2 linked regions of the Vallitalea guaymasensis genome follow. The protein of the gene in region 1 interacts with the protein of each later gene in a pairwise test. Links are inferred from orthologs where the notes say so. Each region holds a gene or a part of one and is shown on either strand. Other genes may lie near its edges.

Region 1 (9,671 bases):
TATGGACATGGAAGTGTAGAAATTGCAAAAGCATTAAGTGGTGATGTAAATTATTTTGGAGTAGGATTATTGGACGAAGGTGTTGAACTTAGAAAAAACGGTTTAGAACTACCTATTTTTCTAATGGGACCCACTGAAGAGTTTGATATAGTTTATGAGAATAATATTACTATGAGTATCTGTTCATTGAATCAATTAAGAAAACTGATTGATTGGACAGAAAACAATAAAAAAACGATTAAGTTTCACTTAAAAGTAGAAACTGGAATGAATAGATTTGGTATAGATTACGACCAATTGGAAGAAGTTAAGTCACTATGTGAAAAAGCTACTTGTGCCATACTAGAAGGGGTATATTCTCATTTTGCAACAACATATAAAAATAATAGGTCTTATGTATTAGGACAAAAAGAAAAGTTTGATAAATATATAACTTTCTTTAATCAGCATTACAATGGCTTGATTTATCATATATGTAATAGCGAAAATACAATAGACTATAAAGAAGCTCATTATAATATGGTAAGATTAGGTAATGCTTTATACGGTCCCTGTAATAGTAAGAAAAGAATAGGACTCAAAAAGATTGCTGATATTAGAGCCAAAATCATATATTCTAAAAGTATTAAAGCCGGAGAACATATAGGTTATGGCAATAGTTATAAATCAAAACAGGATAAAACTATAGGAATAGTTCCAATGGGATTTTATTGTGGAATGGGATTGATTAAGAAACCTATAGGTTCCAAATTCGGTTCAGTTATTATATATTATCTAAAAGAAATATATAGATATCTATTCAGGAATAAAACAGTAATATTCTATAAAGGAAAACCTTTAGAAATATTAGGGAGACCTAATATGCAATACACTATTGTTGATATTACAGGCTTAGATGACCCTGATGAGATTATGGTTGAGATAAAGATCTCGCCTATTTTTGTAAAAGAGAATATAAAAAGGACATACATTTCGGAGGTAAAGAGTTAATGAAATTTGTTACACACATAGATGAAAAAAAATTTACTTTATTTAATGAAAACCATCCTAACGGACATGCTCTACAATCTATAGAATGGGGAAACCTAAAGTGTATTGGAGAGTGGACTAAGGAATTAGTTGGTTTAGAAGATGGTAGTGGTGATTTGCAAGCATCAGCTATGCTCCTTAGAAGAAAATTACCTGGCTTATCAAGATATATTTTATATGCTCCAAGAGGATATGTTCTTGATTATGAAAATATTGACTTAGTTAAAGAATTCACAAAAGAATTAAAGCAATATGCTAAAAAAACAAAGGCGATCTTTGTGAAAATTGACCCATGTATAATATATAAGGAAAGAACTATAGATGGAGACATAAAAGAAGATGGTATAGACAACACTAAGCTCATAGAATCATTGAAAAATATGGGTTATGCACACAAGGGAACAAATCTTGATTTTGAGGGAATTCAGCCTAGATTTGTATTCAAGTTAGATGTTGATAAGGATAAAGATACATTATTCAAAAGTTTTCATCATAAAACAAGGTACAATATTAGACTTGCAGAAAAAAAGGGTATTGAAATATATGAAGGAAGTATAGACGACCTAGAAGAATTTGAAAGAATCATGCGAGTTACAGGCTCTAGAGACGGCTTTATTACGAGACCTTTAAAGTATTTTAAAGATATGTATAACACTATGGAAAAACAAGGTAAAATGAAGCTGTTCATGGCTAAATATAATGTTAAAAAAGCACTAGATAAAGCTATCAGTGACTTGGAGAAAGAAGAAAACTCAAAAAAACCAAACGAAGATAGGATTAATAAACTCCAAAGAGAAATTCCGGAGATGACAGAGTTGGCTAGTAAAAATCTAGATGGAATTATTGTTTCTGGAGCAATTGTGTTATTGAATGGGAAAAAAGCATGGTATCTGTATGGAGCAAGTGACAACTTATATAGAAATCTAATGCCTAATTATTTATTGCAATGGCATATGATAGCATATTCTATGGATTGTGGCTGCACATTATATGATTTTAGAGGTATTTCAGGTAATCTTGACCCAAATCATCACCTATATGGTTTATACAGGTTTAAAAAGGGATTTAATGGTGATTTTGTTGAGTATATAGGCGAGTTTGATTTGGTGGTTAGTAAATTTTATTATAATCTATGGGAATTTTGGGTGCCAAAAGTAAAAAGATTAATTAGAAAACTTAGGAAAAAATAACTAAAGGATGATGCGTATGGGGAGTGTTATGGAAAAGGAGCACTATTGGTTATGGTTGAACAACATAAAAGGTATTGGGCTTAAAAAAATAAAATATCTATTAAATTATTTTGATGAACCAAAGTATATTTGGGAAGCCACTGATGAACTCAGTGAAGTTAAAGGCTTAAGAGAAATTGATAGAAAAGCAATTATCCAGTCTAGAAATAAGGATAAGATAATAGAATATTATAACAGAATAAAAAAGAGTAACATCAATTTTTATTCTATTGATGATGATTTGTACCCAGATAACTTGAAAAATATTTATGATTATCCCTATGGTATTTATGTAAAAGGAGATATAAAAGATGATTCTCCCATCATAGCTGTAGTTGGTGCTAGAAGATGTACTGAATATGGTAGGGAAGTTGCAAAACTTTTTGGAAGAGAATTAGCAAAAATGGGAATTATAATTATAAGTGGGATGGCAAGAGGCATTGATACTGCTGCTCATATAGGTGCACTGGAAGGTGGTGGCAGAACTTACGCTGTTCTTGGATCAGGTGTTAACATATGTTATCCTAAGGAAAATTATAAATTAATGGATGACATTAGTCATAAAGGAGCTCTAATATCTGAATTTCCAGTTAATCAAATTCCAAAACCAGGTAATTTTCCTCTAAGAAATAGAATTATTAGTGGAATAAGTGATGGAGTACTAGTTATAGAAGCTGCAGGAAAAAGTGGTTCTCTAATAACAGCAGACCAAGCATTGGAACAAGGAAAAGATGTCTATAGTATCCCTGGCAGGATAACAGATAAGCTAAGTGAAGGTACTAATAATTTAATAAAAATGGGTGCTAAAATGGTAACCAATATCGATGATATTTTAGATGAAATTTCTGTGAGTTTCACCAAGGAAAAACAAAAAAATTCAGAAAATATTACTTTAGGACTTGCAGAAATTGAAAAAATAGTGTATTCTTGTTTAAGTTTAGAACCTTTATTTATTGACGATATACATATTAAGTCAAACATACCAATTGATGAACTTGGGTTGATATTAACAAAACTGGAACTTAAGGGCGTAATAAAACAACTGCCAAACAAATATTTTATTAGAAAATTGTAGTGGAGGGTAAAAATGGCAAAGAATTTAGTAATAGTTGAATCGCCTGCAAAAGCAAAGACTATAAAAAAATTTTTAGGTAGCAATTATAAAGTTGAAGCTTCAATGGGACATGTAAGAGATTTACCCAAAAGTCAGTTAGGGGTAGACGTAGAAAATGATTTTGAACCGAAATATATTACTATAAGAGGTAAAGGAGAACTCCTAAAACATCTTAGAAAAGAAGTAAAAAAGGCTAACAAAGTTTTTCTCGCTACTGACCCTGACCGCGAAGGTGAAGCAATATCATGGCATTTGTTATTTTCTCTGAATTTAGCAGACAAAAAATTCTACAGAATAACTTTTAATGAAATAACAAAAAATGCAGTTAAGAATTCGATAAAACAAGCTAGAGAAATTAACATGGATTTGGTTGATGCTCAACAGGCTAGAAGGATACTCGACAGAATAGTCGGATATAAGATTAGCCCGCTACTATGGAAAAAAATAAAAAAAGGACTCAGTGCAGGAAGGGTCCAATCAACAGCTCTAAAACTCATTTGTGATAGGGAAGAAGAAATTAACAGCTTCATACCGGAAGAATATTGGTCATTAGATGCCAAGTTGCAAGATAAGGATTCAAAAGACAAATTCACTGCTACATTCTATGGTAAGAGCAAAAAGATGAAAATATCTTCAAAAGAGCAGGTTGATGAAATAATTGAATACCTAAAGGATAAAGAATATATTGTAAGTGATGTTAAAGAAAGTGAAAGACTAAAAAAACCACTTCTACCGTTTATTACGAGTACTCTTCAACAAGAAGCTGCTAAGAAACTTAATTTTACAACTTCTAAATCAATGAGAATAGCTCAACAGTTATATGAAGGTATAGATGTAAAGGGAAAAGGTACTGTAGGACTTATTACTTATCTACGTACTGACTCAACTCGTATATCTGATGATGCAGATAAAGCTGTAAAAGAATACATTTCAAGTAGTTTTGGAGAAGAGTATGTAAATAATAATAAAATCTCGAGCAATAAAAAGAGTAATGTTCAAGATGCCCATGAAGCTATAAGACCGACTTATGTTGATATTTATCCCGATGATATAAAAGAATCACTATCAAGGGATCAATTGAGATTATATAAGTTGATTTACAACAGATTTGTTGCAAGTAGAATGAAACCCGCTAAATACGCTACAAAATCAATTAAAATTAATGGAGGAGATTACAGATTTAACGCTTCCGGTTCTGTTTTGATCTTCGATGGATTTTTAAAAGTATATAATATCTCAGATGATAAGGAAGACAACCAAAAAATTGGGAATATTAATAAAGATTCTAATTTAAATTTAATAGATTTGAGCAAAAAACAACATTTTACTCAACCGGCACCTAGATATACAGAAGCATCATTGGTAAAGACATTAGAAGAGAATGGTGTTGGTAGACCAAGTACCTATGCACCGACTATATCTACCATTCAAAAAAGAGGCTATGTTTCAAAAGAAAAGAAGAATATCTTTCCTACAGAGCTAGGAGAAATAGTTAACGAGATAATGGAAAAATATTTTGAAGATATAGTAAATGTTAAATTCACAGCAGCGCTTGAAAAAGAACTAGATGAAGTTGAGACTGGAAATATACAATGGAAAGAAGTACTTAGAAAATTTTATCCTAATTTTTACGAAACAATTGAATACGCTGAAGAAAAAATAGGCAAAATTGAAATAAAGGATGAAGTTTCTGATGTTCTATGTGATAAATGTGGTAGAAACATGGTAATCAAAATAGGTAGATACGGTAAGTTTTTAGCATGTCCTGGTTTTCCAGAATGCAGAAACGCAAAACCTTTATATGAAAAGGTTGAAGGTGTATCTTGCCCTAAATGTAGTGGCGAAGTCTTTATTAAAAAGACTAAAAAGGGCAGAAGATATTATGGGTGTGAAAATAACCCAGAATGTGATTTTATGACTTGGAATAGACCTACTAAGGAAATATGTCCAAAGTGTGGAACTATTATGGTTGAAAAGGGCAAATATCTAAAATGTAACAACGAAGAATGTAATTATAGCGTTCTCAAGGAAAAAGAAGAACAGGAATAATAATTTTGTTATTCATGAAAGATGTCAAAGTAATTAGAAATAAAATTCTAGGGCAGTTACTTTGGAGTTAAAAAAAGCTAGGTTATAGCGTCAATTTAAAATATATACTTGAATATTTAGAAGCTTCGTAATATAATAAACTATGCAACTTGGTTGATGCTTTTAGCTTAATAGCATAATAATTTAGGAGGGAAAAATTTAATGAGTGTACAACTACTGGATAAAACAAGAAAGATCAACAGATTATTACAAAGAACAGGTACACAAAGGGTAATATTTACCGACATATGTGAAGTGCTTAGTGATATTTTATATTCTAATGCATTAGTCATTAGTAAAAAGGGCAAATTACTAGGACTTCATAACAGGGAAGAGATTGGTATTATTGAAGAGTTGTTACAAGATAAACTAGGAGCATGTATTGATGAAAATTTAAACGAAAGACTATTAAATGTTTTATCAACAAAAGAAAATGTTAATCTTGAAACATTAGGGTTCTCTTCAAACGTAAACGCAAACAATTATATTGGAATTATTATTCCAATAGATATTGCGGGAGAAAGACTTGGAACTTTATTCCTATATAAGAATAATGCTTCCTATGACATTGAGGACATAATATTAAGTGAATATGGTGCTACTGTTGTAGGACTAGAAATCATGAGATCAATCAACGAAGAAAACACAGAAGAAATTAGAAAGACTACTATCGTTAAATCTGCAATTGGTACATTATCATTCTCAGAACAAGAAGCGATTACTCATATCTTTGAGGAATTGAATGGTAGTGAGGGCATATTGGTTGCAAGTAAAATAGCTGATAGAGTTGGAATAACTAGATCTGTAATTGTTAATGCACTTAGAAAATTCGAGAGTGCAGGAGTTATTGAATCTCGTTCATTAGGTATGAAAGGAACTTATATTAAGGTTCTTAATGACGTATTGATTGAAGAACTCAGGAAACTATAAGATTTTATAATAAGGAGGGGAAGCTCGATAAGAGCTTTCCCTTTTTTGATTACAAAAAAAACTATTACTGTAAATTCTAGGGAGATTTTTCAAAAATTGTTAAGTATATATTGTATATTATGACATAAACTGATACAATATATAGGATAAAAGTATTTTTTTGGAAGAGATAATTGAGTATTAAATAACTTAAATTAATTATTAAGTCTTATTTATTAGATTAGTGTAAATTAAGTCTAATTGCTCATTACAAAAGCCTTGCAATTTTCGACATATAAATTATAATTAATATTAATGGATAAAAAAGGCAGGTGGAATTATGATCAGTAATAATATGTACAATGGAATTAATATTCTAGGCAAATCTTTAGATGCAAGTTTAATGAGGCATAATGTAATTTCAGAAAATATTGCTAATGAAGATACACCAGGTTATAAAAGGAAAGATGTTAAATTTGAAGGATTATTACAAGAAGCATTACTATCTAATAATAAATTGTCAGATATAGATACTAATGCATTAACACCACAGGTAGTTGTCGATAAAGCAAATCTAAGTTATAGATTAGATGGTAATAATGTAAACATTGACACAGAAATGACAGAACTTACAAAAAATCAGATTAAATTCAACGTTTTAGTTGACCAAGTATCTAATAATTTTAGTAGAATTAAAACAGTTTTAAGTCGTTAATTAGAAATAAGAGGTAATATGTTATATAAACATTAATTATGATTGGAGGTAAATGTAAATGTCTTTTTTTAATTCAATGAATGTTAGTGCAACCGGCTTGACTGCCCAAAGACTAAGGATGGACATTATTTCACAAAATCTTGCTAATGTAAATACCACTAAAACAAAAGATGGTGGACCATATAAAAGAAAAGTTTTACTTTTTGAAGAACAAAAAAGCAACAATTTCGGTTCGATGCTTAATGATTCTATTGATAATTATAAGGCTTCAGGAGTTAAGGTATCCAAGATTATCGAAGATACAAAACCATTAAAAAGAGTATATGATCCTAGTCATCCAGAAGCTGGCGATGATGGATATGTATTAATGCCTAATGTTAATACAATAGAAGAAATGGTAAATATGATTTCAGCCAATCGTTCTTATGAGGCTAATGTTACTGCGATGAATGCGACAAAATCAATGGCAATGAAATCTTTAGAAATTGGCAAATAAGAGATTAACATAATTGAGATGATTGGAGAGATGCAAAATGGGAATTCAGATTGGGGATATTAGCAGCATAAATAATCTTATATCCAGCGGAAATAAGTCAAAAAAAGAATCTGGACAATTATTTGAGGATATCTACAAAGCAGCAATTGGGTTAATAGATGATACTAATCAGTTGCAAAAAAAATCCGAACAAGTAACTACAGATTTTGCTGCAGGAAAAACTGATAATTTTGTTGATGTTCTAATCGCATCAGAAAAAGCTTCAGTAGCATTACAATACACAGTAAAATTAAGAGATAAATTACTTGATGCATATAATGAAATAATGCGTATGCAAGTCTAAATAATATTTAGATGTCAAACCTAAACTAAGTTAGAAAATGGATGTGTGATTTATGTTAAAGGGGTGTACATATGCCTGGTTTTATAAGTAAAATTTCAGACCAAATAACCGGGTTCTGGAACAAATTTGACAAAAAACAGAAGTTGCAAATAATTGCAGCTGTGGTAGTTACGGTTATTGCATTGAGTATATTGACAATAGCACTTAATAAAACTAAAATGGTTCCCTTTGTTTCAGGATTGGAACCAAAAACTACTAACCAAGTTAAAACTTTATTACAAGAACAAGGGATCAAATATGAAGTTCGAGACAATGCTTCTTCGGTGTATGTTGACAAAAAGAGAAAGCAAGATGCTCAAATGGCATTAGATAGCATGGGTATCATATCAAATACTGGTATGACATACAAAGAGGCTTTTAATTCTAGTCTTAGTACTACTGAAGCAGAAAAAAGAGCAAAACACAAATTAGCATTTGAAAATGAACTAGGAGATAAAATATCAGTTATTGAGGATGTTGAGTCAGCCGTAGTTAAATTAGTTACACCAGATCAAGATAGAACAATATTTGATGATGTCAAGGAGGCTAAAGCATCTGCTATACTTACTACATCACATGAACTAACAGATGATCAAGTAGTTGGTATTGCTAACTTTTTAGCATCTTCTGTAGAGAACTTAGATCTTAAAAATGTAAGAATACTTAATAATTCTGGTAAAATGTTGTACTATGGTGAAGATATTGATGATAACGGATCAAGTTTAAACAAGAAAATCAATTATGAAGTAACAATGGAAAATAAAATAGAAAAAGATGTTTTATCTATATTATTAGGAGAATTTGATGATGCTGTAGTAACAGCAGATTTGATTATTGATTTTGATGCTCAGTCTTCTATAAAAGAAGAATATACTACTCCAGAAGGTCAATCAAAGGGAATACCTTCATCTGAGTATCATTATGAATCAGAAGGTTCAAATCAGACACCATCTGGTGTTCCAGGAACTGATTCTAATAATGGAACTACTGATTACCTTGTACCAAACAACAGTAATTCTGATAGCAGTACCAAAATAGATAAAGTAGATTATGATGTAAGTAAAACTGTTACAAATGAAACAAAACATATTGGAAATATAAAATATAATGAATCATCTGTATCAATATCAGCTAAAAAATATAAGATATATGATCAAGCACTTCTAAAAAAACAGGGTGTTTTAGATAACATATCATGGGAAGAATACAAGGCGCAGAATAGTGAATCTAAGAAAATAGCTATTGATGATGACCTTATATCACTTGTCAAGAATGCTGCTAATGGTTCAAAGGTTGAGATAATAGGTTATGAGGTTCCTTCATTCATTCCTATTTCAGTTAAGAAAAAACCTATTACAGATTATATCTTTATAGCTATTATCGTAATTATGATAGCGTTGCTAGGATATGCAGTTTATAAAGGTACTGAACCAGTGGAAGTTACTGAGATACAACCTGAATTATCTGTTGAAGATATGTTGGCAAGTACCAGAGAACAACAAGATCTAGAGGAAATTGAATTTGATGATAAATCAGATACAAGAGTTCAAATAGAGAAATTCGTTGATGAGAAACCTGATGCAGTAGCACAGTTGCTTAGAAACTGGCTGAATGAAGATTGGGAGTGATAATAATATGGCTAATAGAGATTTAAAAGGATTACAAAAAGCAGCTATATTGCTAATTGCTTTAGGTCCTGAGAAATCATC
Region 2 (9,604 bases), 4.0 Mb from region 1 along the record:
GTTTTCCTTCTGGTGTAGGATTAGCATCATCATGGGATAGAGATTTAGTAGAAAAAGTCGGGGTAGCATTAGGTGAAGAAACACAAACAGAAAATGTATCAGTCCTATTAGGCCCAGCAGTAAATATTAAGCGGTCACCTCTATGTGGGAGAAATTTTGAATATTTTTCAGAAGACCCATATTTATCAACTCAAATAGCTAAACATCATATATTAGGTGTTCAGAGTCAAGGAGTAGGAACATCTATAAAACACTTTGCTGCCAACAATCAAGAATACAAGAGAATGAGCGTTGATACTTTAGTTGATGAAAGAACCTTAAGAGAAATATATCTTGCTAGTTTTGAAACTGCCATCAAAGAAGCAAAACCATGGACTGTCATGTGTGCCTATAATAAATTAAATGGAACTTATTGTGCTGACAACTACAAACTGTTGACGGAAGTTCTTAGAGATGACTGGGGTTATGAAGGTTTGGTAATCTCAGACTGGGGAGCAGAAGATGATAGAGTAGAAGGAATCAAAGCTGGTATGGACCTAGAAATGCCAGGTAATGGAGGACTCAATGATAAAAAAATCGTTGAAGCAGTCAAAAAGGGTATTCTAGATGAAAAAGACCTAGATAAAGTTGTAAGAAGAATATTGGAACTAGTTTTTAAAGGAATAGAGAATGCAAGGGATATGAATTATGACAAAAAAGAACATGATTCATTAGCTAGGAAAGTTGCATCAGAATGTATGGTACTTCTTAAAAATAATGATAAAGTACTTCCATTGGATAAAGATAAAAAAGTTGCTGTAGTTGGTGAACTAGCAAATAACCCAAGATATCAAGGTGGTGGAAGTTCACATATAAACCCTACGTTTTTACACAATGCATTAGAAGAAATGGAGAAGCTTGGTACAGTTAATTTTGCAAAAGGATATGATGCTAATGTTGACGATCCTAGCCAGAAATTAGAAAATGAAGCAATAAGCTTAGCAAAAGAAAGTGAAGTGGTTATAGTATTTGCAGGTCTTCCGGATAGATATGAATCAGAAGGATACGATAGAAAACATATGCAAATGCCTGAAAACCAAGTTCATCTAATTGAAGAACTAAGTAAAGCTAATGAGAATATAGTAGTAGTATTGTTTAATGGTTCTCCTATAGAAATGTCTTGGATAAATAGTGTAAAAGCAGTATTAGAAGGATATCTAGGAGGGCAAGCAGGGGGAGGAGCTGTCGCTGATATTTTATATGGCAAGGTTAACCCTTCAGGCAAATTAGCTGAAACATTCCCAATTAGGTTGAATCATAATCCATCATCATTGAATTATCCAGGAAAAGAGAACAAAGTCTCCTATAACGAAGGATTATTTGTAGGATACAGATATTATGATGCCAAAGATATGGATACTCTATTTCCATTTGGACATGGACTTAGTTATACTATTTTTGAATATATTGATATTGAAATGAACAAAGATGAAATAGAAGACTCAGAAAATGTGGAAGTTACTGTAACAGTTAAAAATACTGGGGATACAGCTGGAAAAGAAGTTGTTCAATTATATGTAAGAGATATTGAATCATCAGTTATAAGACCAGTAAAAGAGTTAAAGGATTTTGCTAAGGTAGAACTAGTACCAGGTGAAGAAAAGAAAGTGAAATTCATATTGAATAAACGTTCTTTTGCTTACTATAACGTAGACATTAAAGACTGGCATGTGGAAACAGGTGAATTCCAAATATTAGCAGGTTCTTCAGTAGTCAATCTACCTCTTAAAGCAAATATTAGAGTCAATTCAACTAGAAAAATTAAAAAGTTATTTAATAGAAATTCAACATTCGTAGAAATAGCAGGTCATCCTGTAGGTGCAATGATAGTAAAACAGATTACTGAGAATATGAAACAAATGTTCAATGATTCAGATATATTTAATGAAAATGCATTGGAGGAGATGGCGGCAACTAATACTCTCAGATCACTTATAACATTTGGTGCCATGAACGAAGAAGAATTACAGAATCTAATCAATCAATTGAATGCCTAGTATTAATATGAAATGCAGGTCGGTCATTAGGATCGGCCTGTTTTTTTGTTTGAAATAATAGTCAATAACAAGTATAATCATATTATATAAAAACAAGATTTTAGTTAGAAGAAACTCATTTTAATACATATACAAATATAATAAATATTTATTCTTATAGGAGGTATTTATGAAACAAGCAAAAGTTGTAATAAGTACAAGCTTAGACCCATGGAAGAATTTATCTATTGAAGAATATTTGGTTAGGAATCTTGAGGAAGATCAATGTGTTTTATATTTATGGAAAAATGATAAGACTGTAGTTGTAGGTAAAAACCAAAACCCATGGAGGGAATGTAATATATCGCTTTTGGAAGACGAAGGAGTCAAATTATCAAGAAGGATAACTGGCGGAGGAGCCGTTTATCATGGACTTGGAAATCTTAATTTTTCATTTGTGATAAATAAATCTGATTATGACTTGGAAAGACAGCTAAAAGTAATATTGAATATGTGTGAAAAGTTAGGTATCCATGGTAAGCTTACTGGGCGCAATGATTTAACTGTAGATGATAAGAAATTTTCTGGTAATGCATTTTATCATGGCAAGAAGGTTTCGTTGCATCATGGTACTCTACTTATTAATGAAAACATGAGTAATCTAGCAAGATATCTAAATGTTTCTAAAGAAAAAATAAGTTCAAAAGGTGTAAAATCAGTTAAGTCAAGAGTTACCAATTTAGCAAGTTTCTATGAAGGTCTAAGTACTGAGATTGTTAGTGATATGTGTATAAAGAGTTTCGCAGATGAATATGCACATGGAAGTGATGGAATAATTATTGAGAAAGATCCTGAGTGGTTCAATAATGAAGATATCAATGGATTATATGAAAAGAATGCTTCATGGGATTGGAGATATGGCAAAGCAGCCAAATTCCAAGTGCTATTGGAAACCAGATTTAATTGGGGAGAAATACAGATTCATATAAATACTAAAAATGCTATAATAGATGAAGTAGCCATATATTCAGACTGCTTAGATCAAGATTTTATTGGGTTGTTACCTGATATGTTTATACAAGAGAAATATAATTCATCAATCATAGCACATAAGTTAAGAAATAATAAGTTATCCCAAGGAAGACAAAAAATGTTGGAAGATATTGCTGATTGGATAGAAAACAAGAAGTTTTAGTAATAAATAAGAAGTATAAGGATGATATCGTATGGTAGAAAAATATTTGACTATATTTGAAGATAATGAAGCTGAATTAGTGGAGAAAAAATCTCGATTCATAGCTACAATAAAACATGTAGAAACAGAAGAAGAAATAAAAGATTTTTTAGAGGGAATACGTAAAAAATATTGGAATGCAACTCATAATGTATTTGCTTACACCATAGGACTTAAACAACCGTTAGAACGATGTAGTGATGATGGGGAGCCTAGTGGTACTGCTGGTATGCCTATTCTAGAAGTAATAAGAGGTAGCAAATTACATAATGTAATAGTTGTTGTAACTAGATATTTTGGAGGGACTTTACTTGGTACAGGTGGGCTTGTAAGAGCTTATGGAGGTTGTGCTAAGTTGGGAATAGAATCATCCAATGTAGAAGAGAATATATTATATTATTTAATTGATGTTAAAGTAGATTATACTTTATCAGGTAAAGTACAATATGAAATATTACAGAATGATTATATCATTAATGATACTGGGTATCTTGATCAAGTATGTTATTCAGTATTAGTTGAATATAACAAGAAAGAATCATTCTTGAATAAGATGGTTGATATAACTAGTGGAGCAGCTGATATTGTTAATAAAGGAATACATTACGGAACAGGTACTAATGATAAAATTAGATTAAGAAAAGTAGATCTGCCAGAAAAATAGACCATATTAAACATTTGAGATGTTAATATATAGTGGTTCATAATTCTAAAAGGATTATCAATTGAGATATAGAATATATCTAATAAGGTGTAATTTTTTTTATACTCTATAATAATTAATTTTAACAAAAGGAGGAAATAGAATGACAAAAAAACTAGAAATCTATAAATGTCCACATTGTGGAAACATTGTTGAGGTTTTTGTAGGAAATGGCGCGCCAATAGTATGTTGTGGTGAAAAAATGCAATTATTAGAAGAACAGACAGCTGATACTTCTAAAGAGAAACATGTACCATTTATTGAAGAGATAGAGAACGGTTATAAAGTTAGAATTGGAGAAAATCAAGCTCATCCAATGACTGAAAAACATCATATAATGTGGATAGAATTAGTTGCAGACTCTCATATATATAGAAAAGAATTAACTCCTGATGACGAACCAGAAGCCACATTCATAGTACCAAAAACAGATAATGTTTTTGCAAGAGAATATTGTAATATCCATGGATTATGGAGAAAAAATTAAGATATAGATAAACAAATTGAATACGGAGGAATTGTAATGAAATCATTAAAGGGAACAAGAACAGCTGAGAATCTTTTAAAAGCTTTTGCTGGCGAATCACAAGCAAGAAACAGATATACTTTCTATGCATCAATTGCTAAAAAAGAAGGATATGTACAAATATCCAATATATTTTATGAAACAGCAGACAATGAGAAAGAACATGCAAAGAGATTTTTTAAGTTTCTGAAACAAGATTATAAACATGAAGCAATTGAAATAACTGCAGGTTTTCCTATTACTCTTGGAGATACAAAAGATAATCTGTTAGCTGCTGCCAATGGAGAAAATGAAGAATGGTCTGATTTATACCCAGCATTTGCAGAAGTAGCAAGAGAAGAAGGATTTGAAAATATTGCAGTTGTATTTGAGAAGATTGGTTCTGTAGAGAAGCATCATGAAGAAAGATATAGAAAATTATTAAGTAATATTGGAGACGGCAGTGTTTTCAAAAAAGAAGAAAAAACTTTATGGAAATGCGATAATTGTGGCTATATACACGAAGGAGATAGCGCACCTCAGGTATGTCCAGCATGTGCACATCCACAATCATATTTTGAACTTTTATGTGATAATTTTTAATAGTGATAAATAGAGCATACTAGTATTATTATGAGCTGTTCATATATATCACAAAAGTATTCTAATGGATATTTTTGTATAAATTATGGCAGCTCTTTTTAGTGTTTTAAAAGAGAATCCAAACATTTACCATCAATATTTTTCATAGGTATATTCATTATCTTAGCTATGGTTGGCGCTACATCAACTAGTGTAGCTTGTGGTATATATGTGTTATTGATGTTATTACCTTTGGCAAAAAGAAGTGTTCTCATATTAGGATGAGTAGGTAAAAATCCATGGTCAGCTATATGGGGTCTTGATAATTTGGTTCTAGGGATTATTAATTGATTGCATATGTGATTATTGAAGACATAGCCATCCTTAGCTTCTAGAACAAACTGAAAACTATTATCTAGGTGGAATAATCTATTAGTTTCTTCACTTGTATATACTTTCTTTATTCCACTTTCTGGATTAGATTGTAATTCTAATAATTGAGCATAAACCTTTTTGTATAATTGTTTATCTCCTTCATTTTTGATACATATCTGTGCAGAACCACCACATGCGTTACAGAATGCTTTCCAAGATATGATTCTATTTCTATCATTTGTTATTATCAGTTTGTTTTCTTTGAAAAAAGAATTCATACATATATAATATTTGTAATTATTCATACCATGATCACCTAATATTATGAAGTCTGTTTGATCATATATATTAGCCTTTTTAGTAGAGTTAATAAGTCCTTCTATACGAGAATCCATAGTATTTAATATACATTGGATTTTAGTTGCGCTAGTACCAAGTCTATGCATAGTGTAATCCAACTGAGTGAAATGAATGAATAATAGATTTGGCTGTTTTTTTAAGATCAGATAGTTGGAAATATCATCAGCTATGTTATCCAAGGTGGGTTGAGCTGAACAACTTAATTTTGCATTTTTTAATGCAGGAATAATAAGATTTCTACTACTGTTTTTTATATAATTACTTATAAAACAACCTGGTTCTATAGGCCATAATTCGGGCATGTTATATGTTATTGTAGCACCAGCCATTACTGGCCATAATATAGAAGCACATGTATATCCCTGTTTCTTTGCATAGTCAAATATAGTTGGAACTTTTATGGATTTTTCATACCAATACCATTCTGGTTTCTTATATCTCTCTGGCTGACATTTTTTATTGGATACAATACCATGTTTATTGGGATATGTACCGGTTATTATGGAAGTGTGGCAGGGATATGTTAAGCTAGGATATATACTATACATATTTCTTACATAAGAGCCTTCTGAGATGTATGATTTAAAAGTAGGCAAGTCTTTTATATAATTAAAATCGAGAGCATTTAATGCATCGATACTAATGACTATGATATGCTTATTATATTTGTTCATTGTATTGCTCCTGTTTTGTTATTATATTATACAACTATGCTCATATTTGTAAATTTGTGTTAATTATAGTTATAAATAGTATATCCATATATGGTAATCTTTATAGATGGTATAAATAGTTCTTGACAATGGTATGTATATCATTATATAATTTTATAAGAAATTTGTTTAAGAAAGGAAGGTTGTTTTATGATAATTAAATTACATATCACATCAAATAAAACAGTAAATACCCAATTACAATCTAAGAAATATAAAACAACCTGTGTTAGTGATAAATAATAGTTAAATATTATAAGTGAATCTTATATAATTATAGTTAGCTAGTCACAGGTATATATAACTGTGGCTATTATTATGCCTTATTATGAGAAAGGTATAATAACTTGTATGTAATATTGATTTGTCAATGAGTAAATCTATAATATTACGACTATAATTATGCATACCTTGTATAGATATATAGCCATGGAACGTAAGTTACGTTAACATGGCTTTTTTATATTGTAGAAAAGGTGAATTATTGAAAAGTGGATTTATTTGTAATGCTTCTATTAAAAAATTAATACAGACAAAAGGAGAACTAGGATTATGCAGAGGTTAATGAAATTAATAGAACCATATCGAGGATTAAAAAGAGAAATATATATTATATTTATCGCAAAAACTGTCAATGCAATGGGAGCGTTTGTCTTTCCATTTCTAACATTATTATTAAACAATAAAATAGGTTTATCAGAAAGTGAAACAGGAACTTTTATAGCCATTAGCGGGTTGTTATTTATACCCTCAAGTTTAATTGGAGGAAAGCTATCGGATATCATAGGGAGAAAGAAGCTTATAGTTATTTTTGAGACATTAGGCATATTATGCTATGGTGCTTGTTGCTTTATACAGCCTACCATGTTAATGGCTTATTTGCTATTATTATCCGGAATATTATTTGGTATAGCTGGACCAGCTCATGATGCAATGACTGCTGATTTAACTACTCCGGAAGAGAGAGAAGGGGCATATTCACTTAACTATTTAGGGTTTAACTTTGGCTATGCTATAGCTATGCTATTTGCAGGAACTTTATTTGAATATAATCTAAAACTGTTTTTTCTATTAGATGTTGTAACTGGTTTAATTGGAATAACACTTATAGGATTATTTGTTAGTGAGACTCTACATAATAGTAGTAAAGAGATATCACAAGATCGTGAATTAGAAAAGAAAGAAGAAGGATCTATACTGGACGTATTATTCTCTAGACCAATATTAATCGCATTTGCATTAGCACTTTTTGGTTATAGATTCGTATATTCTCAATGGTCCTTCATGTTGCCATTACATGCAAAAGATAATTTTCCCGCTGATGGAGCAGCTTTGTATGGTGCTTTAGGGACTTTTAACGCAATTATTGTTGTTGTATTAACACCTGTGCTGACTTCATTATTTAGTAAAAAAACTAATGTAAAAAGAGTATTCTATGCAGGTATATTATTTACTATAGGATTTGGTATGTTAGGGTTTATTTCAACGAGAGTAGCATTCTTCACTTCAGTGTTTATATTTACTCTAGGAGAAATACTTGAAGCTATAAGTGTAATGCCGTTTATTATGAATCATACTCCTGCTACTCATAGAGGAAGGATGAGTTCAGTTTTACCTATAACTATGGGATTAGGTTTTACAGTAGGACCACTAATAATGGGACATGTTCTTGAAGCAACGAGTTTTTCTATTGCTTGGAAGATATGTGCTTTGATTGTAGGTGTATCCACATTGTGGATGATAAGAATAAACAAGAATGAGATTAAAAGCAGAGTAGATGAAGAAGAAGCTGTTGTTGCTAATTGATTATAGAATTGATAGATATATAAATAAAAAGTGCAAAGGATGAATAAGGTATTCTTTGCATTTTTTGTCGAGGCATTGTTAACCTCTATACCTTTGTAGTTGACAATAGGGGTTAACAAATGTATAATACAATTAATCAAATTAACGAGGAGATAAAATTATGAAATTACAACTTAGAGAAATGATTATGATTGGTATTTTTGCAGCGTTAATGGTAGTTGGAGCTAAGTTAAGTATACCTACACCTTTTGGTGTGCCTTTAACATTTCAACTGTTTTTCAGTATTTATGCAGGGCTTTTATTAGGAGCTAAAGCAGGTTTTTTATCTCAATTAATATACATACTCTTAGGTCTTGTAGGACTTCCCGTATTTACTATGGGAGGGGGAATAGCTTATATTTTCAACCCTACTTTTGGTTATATTATAGGATTTGCTGTTGCTCCATTGATAGTAGGTGCATTATTGAACAATAAAAAGAATATTAATTTTATTAAAGTTTTAGGTATATCTATAGTTGGATTTGCAGCAATTTATATCATTGGTAATGTGTATCTTTATTTTATAAAAGATTTATATCTTAATAAACCAGCTTCACTAGTCGGTATTTTTAAATCAATGATACCTTTTATGGTAAAAGATTTTATTCTAGTTATTATAGCTGCTTATTCTTCAACCATTATAATTCCTATTCTAAGAAAGTCTGGAGTTATGAATGGAGTCTGCAAAAACAATATTTAAATAGCTTTAATTTTTATACTAATATATGGTAGCTATTATTGACAACATATAGTACAATATATTTAACTTAAATTAGGAGGTTATATATATGATGAAAAAGTTGATTTTGAATAATGGTGTGGAAATACCACAATTAGGATTTGGTACATTTCGTGCTAAAGATGATGAAGCTTACCAAAATGTAAAATGTGCTCTTGAAAATGGCTATCGTCATATTGATACTGCAGTAGCTTATGGTAATGAAGAAAGTGTTGGAAGAGCTATTAAAGATAGTGGAATAGATAGAGGCGACATTTTTGTTACAACAAAACTTTGGAATGATGACCAAGGTTATGAAGAAACAAAAGCGGCTTTTACAGATTCTTTAAATAAATTACAACTTGATTATGTTGATTTATATCTTATACATTGGCCAAAAGGTTATGATAAAGCTCGTGCTTCATGGCGTGCTATGGAAGAGTTATATGAGGAAGGTAAGATTCGTGCTATAGGTGTTTCTAATTTCAATATTCATCATTTGGATGATTTATTAAAAACAGCTAGAATTATGCCAGTAGTAAACCAAGTTGAAT

Evidence for each region.
Region 2: the proteins of topA (region 1) and HYG85_RS05045 interact in binary tests that used the Escherichia coli proteins (3 or more experiments, as listed by UniProt). The link is inferred for Vallitalea guaymasensis from one-to-one orthologs.

What each region holds. Positions count from the first base shown.
Region 1 is NZ_CP058561.1:5,097,541-5,107,211, forward strand. What follows is about bases 2,995-5,883. They hold topA (type I DNA topoisomerase), read left to right. Parts: upstream 2,995-3,345; coding sequence 3,346-5,421; downstream 5,422-5,883. Other genes in these bases: dprA (DNA-processing protein DprA), read left to right, coding at 2,995-3,333; codY (GTP-sensing pleiotropic transcriptional regulator CodY), read left to right, coding at 5,623-5,883. Outside these bases: alr (alanine racemase), read left to right, coding at 1-990; HYG85_RS21975 (lipid II:glycine glycyltransferase FemX), read left to right, coding at 990-2,219; more of dprA, read left to right, coding at 2,236-2,994; more of codY, read left to right, coding at 5,884-6,390; flagellar basal body rod protein FlgB, read left to right, coding at 6,710-7,084; flagellar basal body rod protein FlgC, read left to right, coding at 7,143-7,580; flagellar hook-basal body complex protein FliE, read left to right, coding at 7,618-7,923; flagellar basal-body MS-ring/collar protein FliF, read left to right, coding at 7,995-9,590; flagellar motor switch protein FliG, read left to right, coding at 9,598-9,671. UniProt on the Escherichia coli protein: Releases the supercoiling and torsional tension of DNA, which is introduced during the DNA replication and transcription, by transiently cleaving and rejoining one strand of the DNA duplex.
Region 2 is NZ_CP058561.1:1,096,968-1,106,571, reverse strand. Bases 2,256-5,077 are described here. They hold HYG85_RS05045 (YigZ family protein), read left to right. Parts: upstream 2,256-3,241; coding sequence 3,242-3,913; downstream 3,914-5,077. Other genes in these bases: rbr (rubrerythrin), read left to right, coding at 4,470-5,060; HYG85_RS05040 (desulfoferrodoxin), read left to right, coding at 4,056-4,439; HYG85_RS05050 (lipoate--protein ligase), read left to right, coding at 2,256-3,210. Outside these bases: HYG85_RS05055 (glycoside hydrolase family 3 C-terminal domain-containing protein), read left to right, coding at 1-2,036; more of HYG85_RS05050, read left to right, coding at 2,206-2,255; HYG85_RS05030 (alkaline phosphatase family protein), read right to left, coding at 5,159-6,448; HYG85_RS05025 (MFS transporter), read left to right, coding at 7,040-8,293; HYG85_RS05020 (biotin transporter BioY), read left to right, coding at 8,454-9,032; HYG85_RS05015 (aldo/keto reductase), read left to right, coding at 9,121-9,604.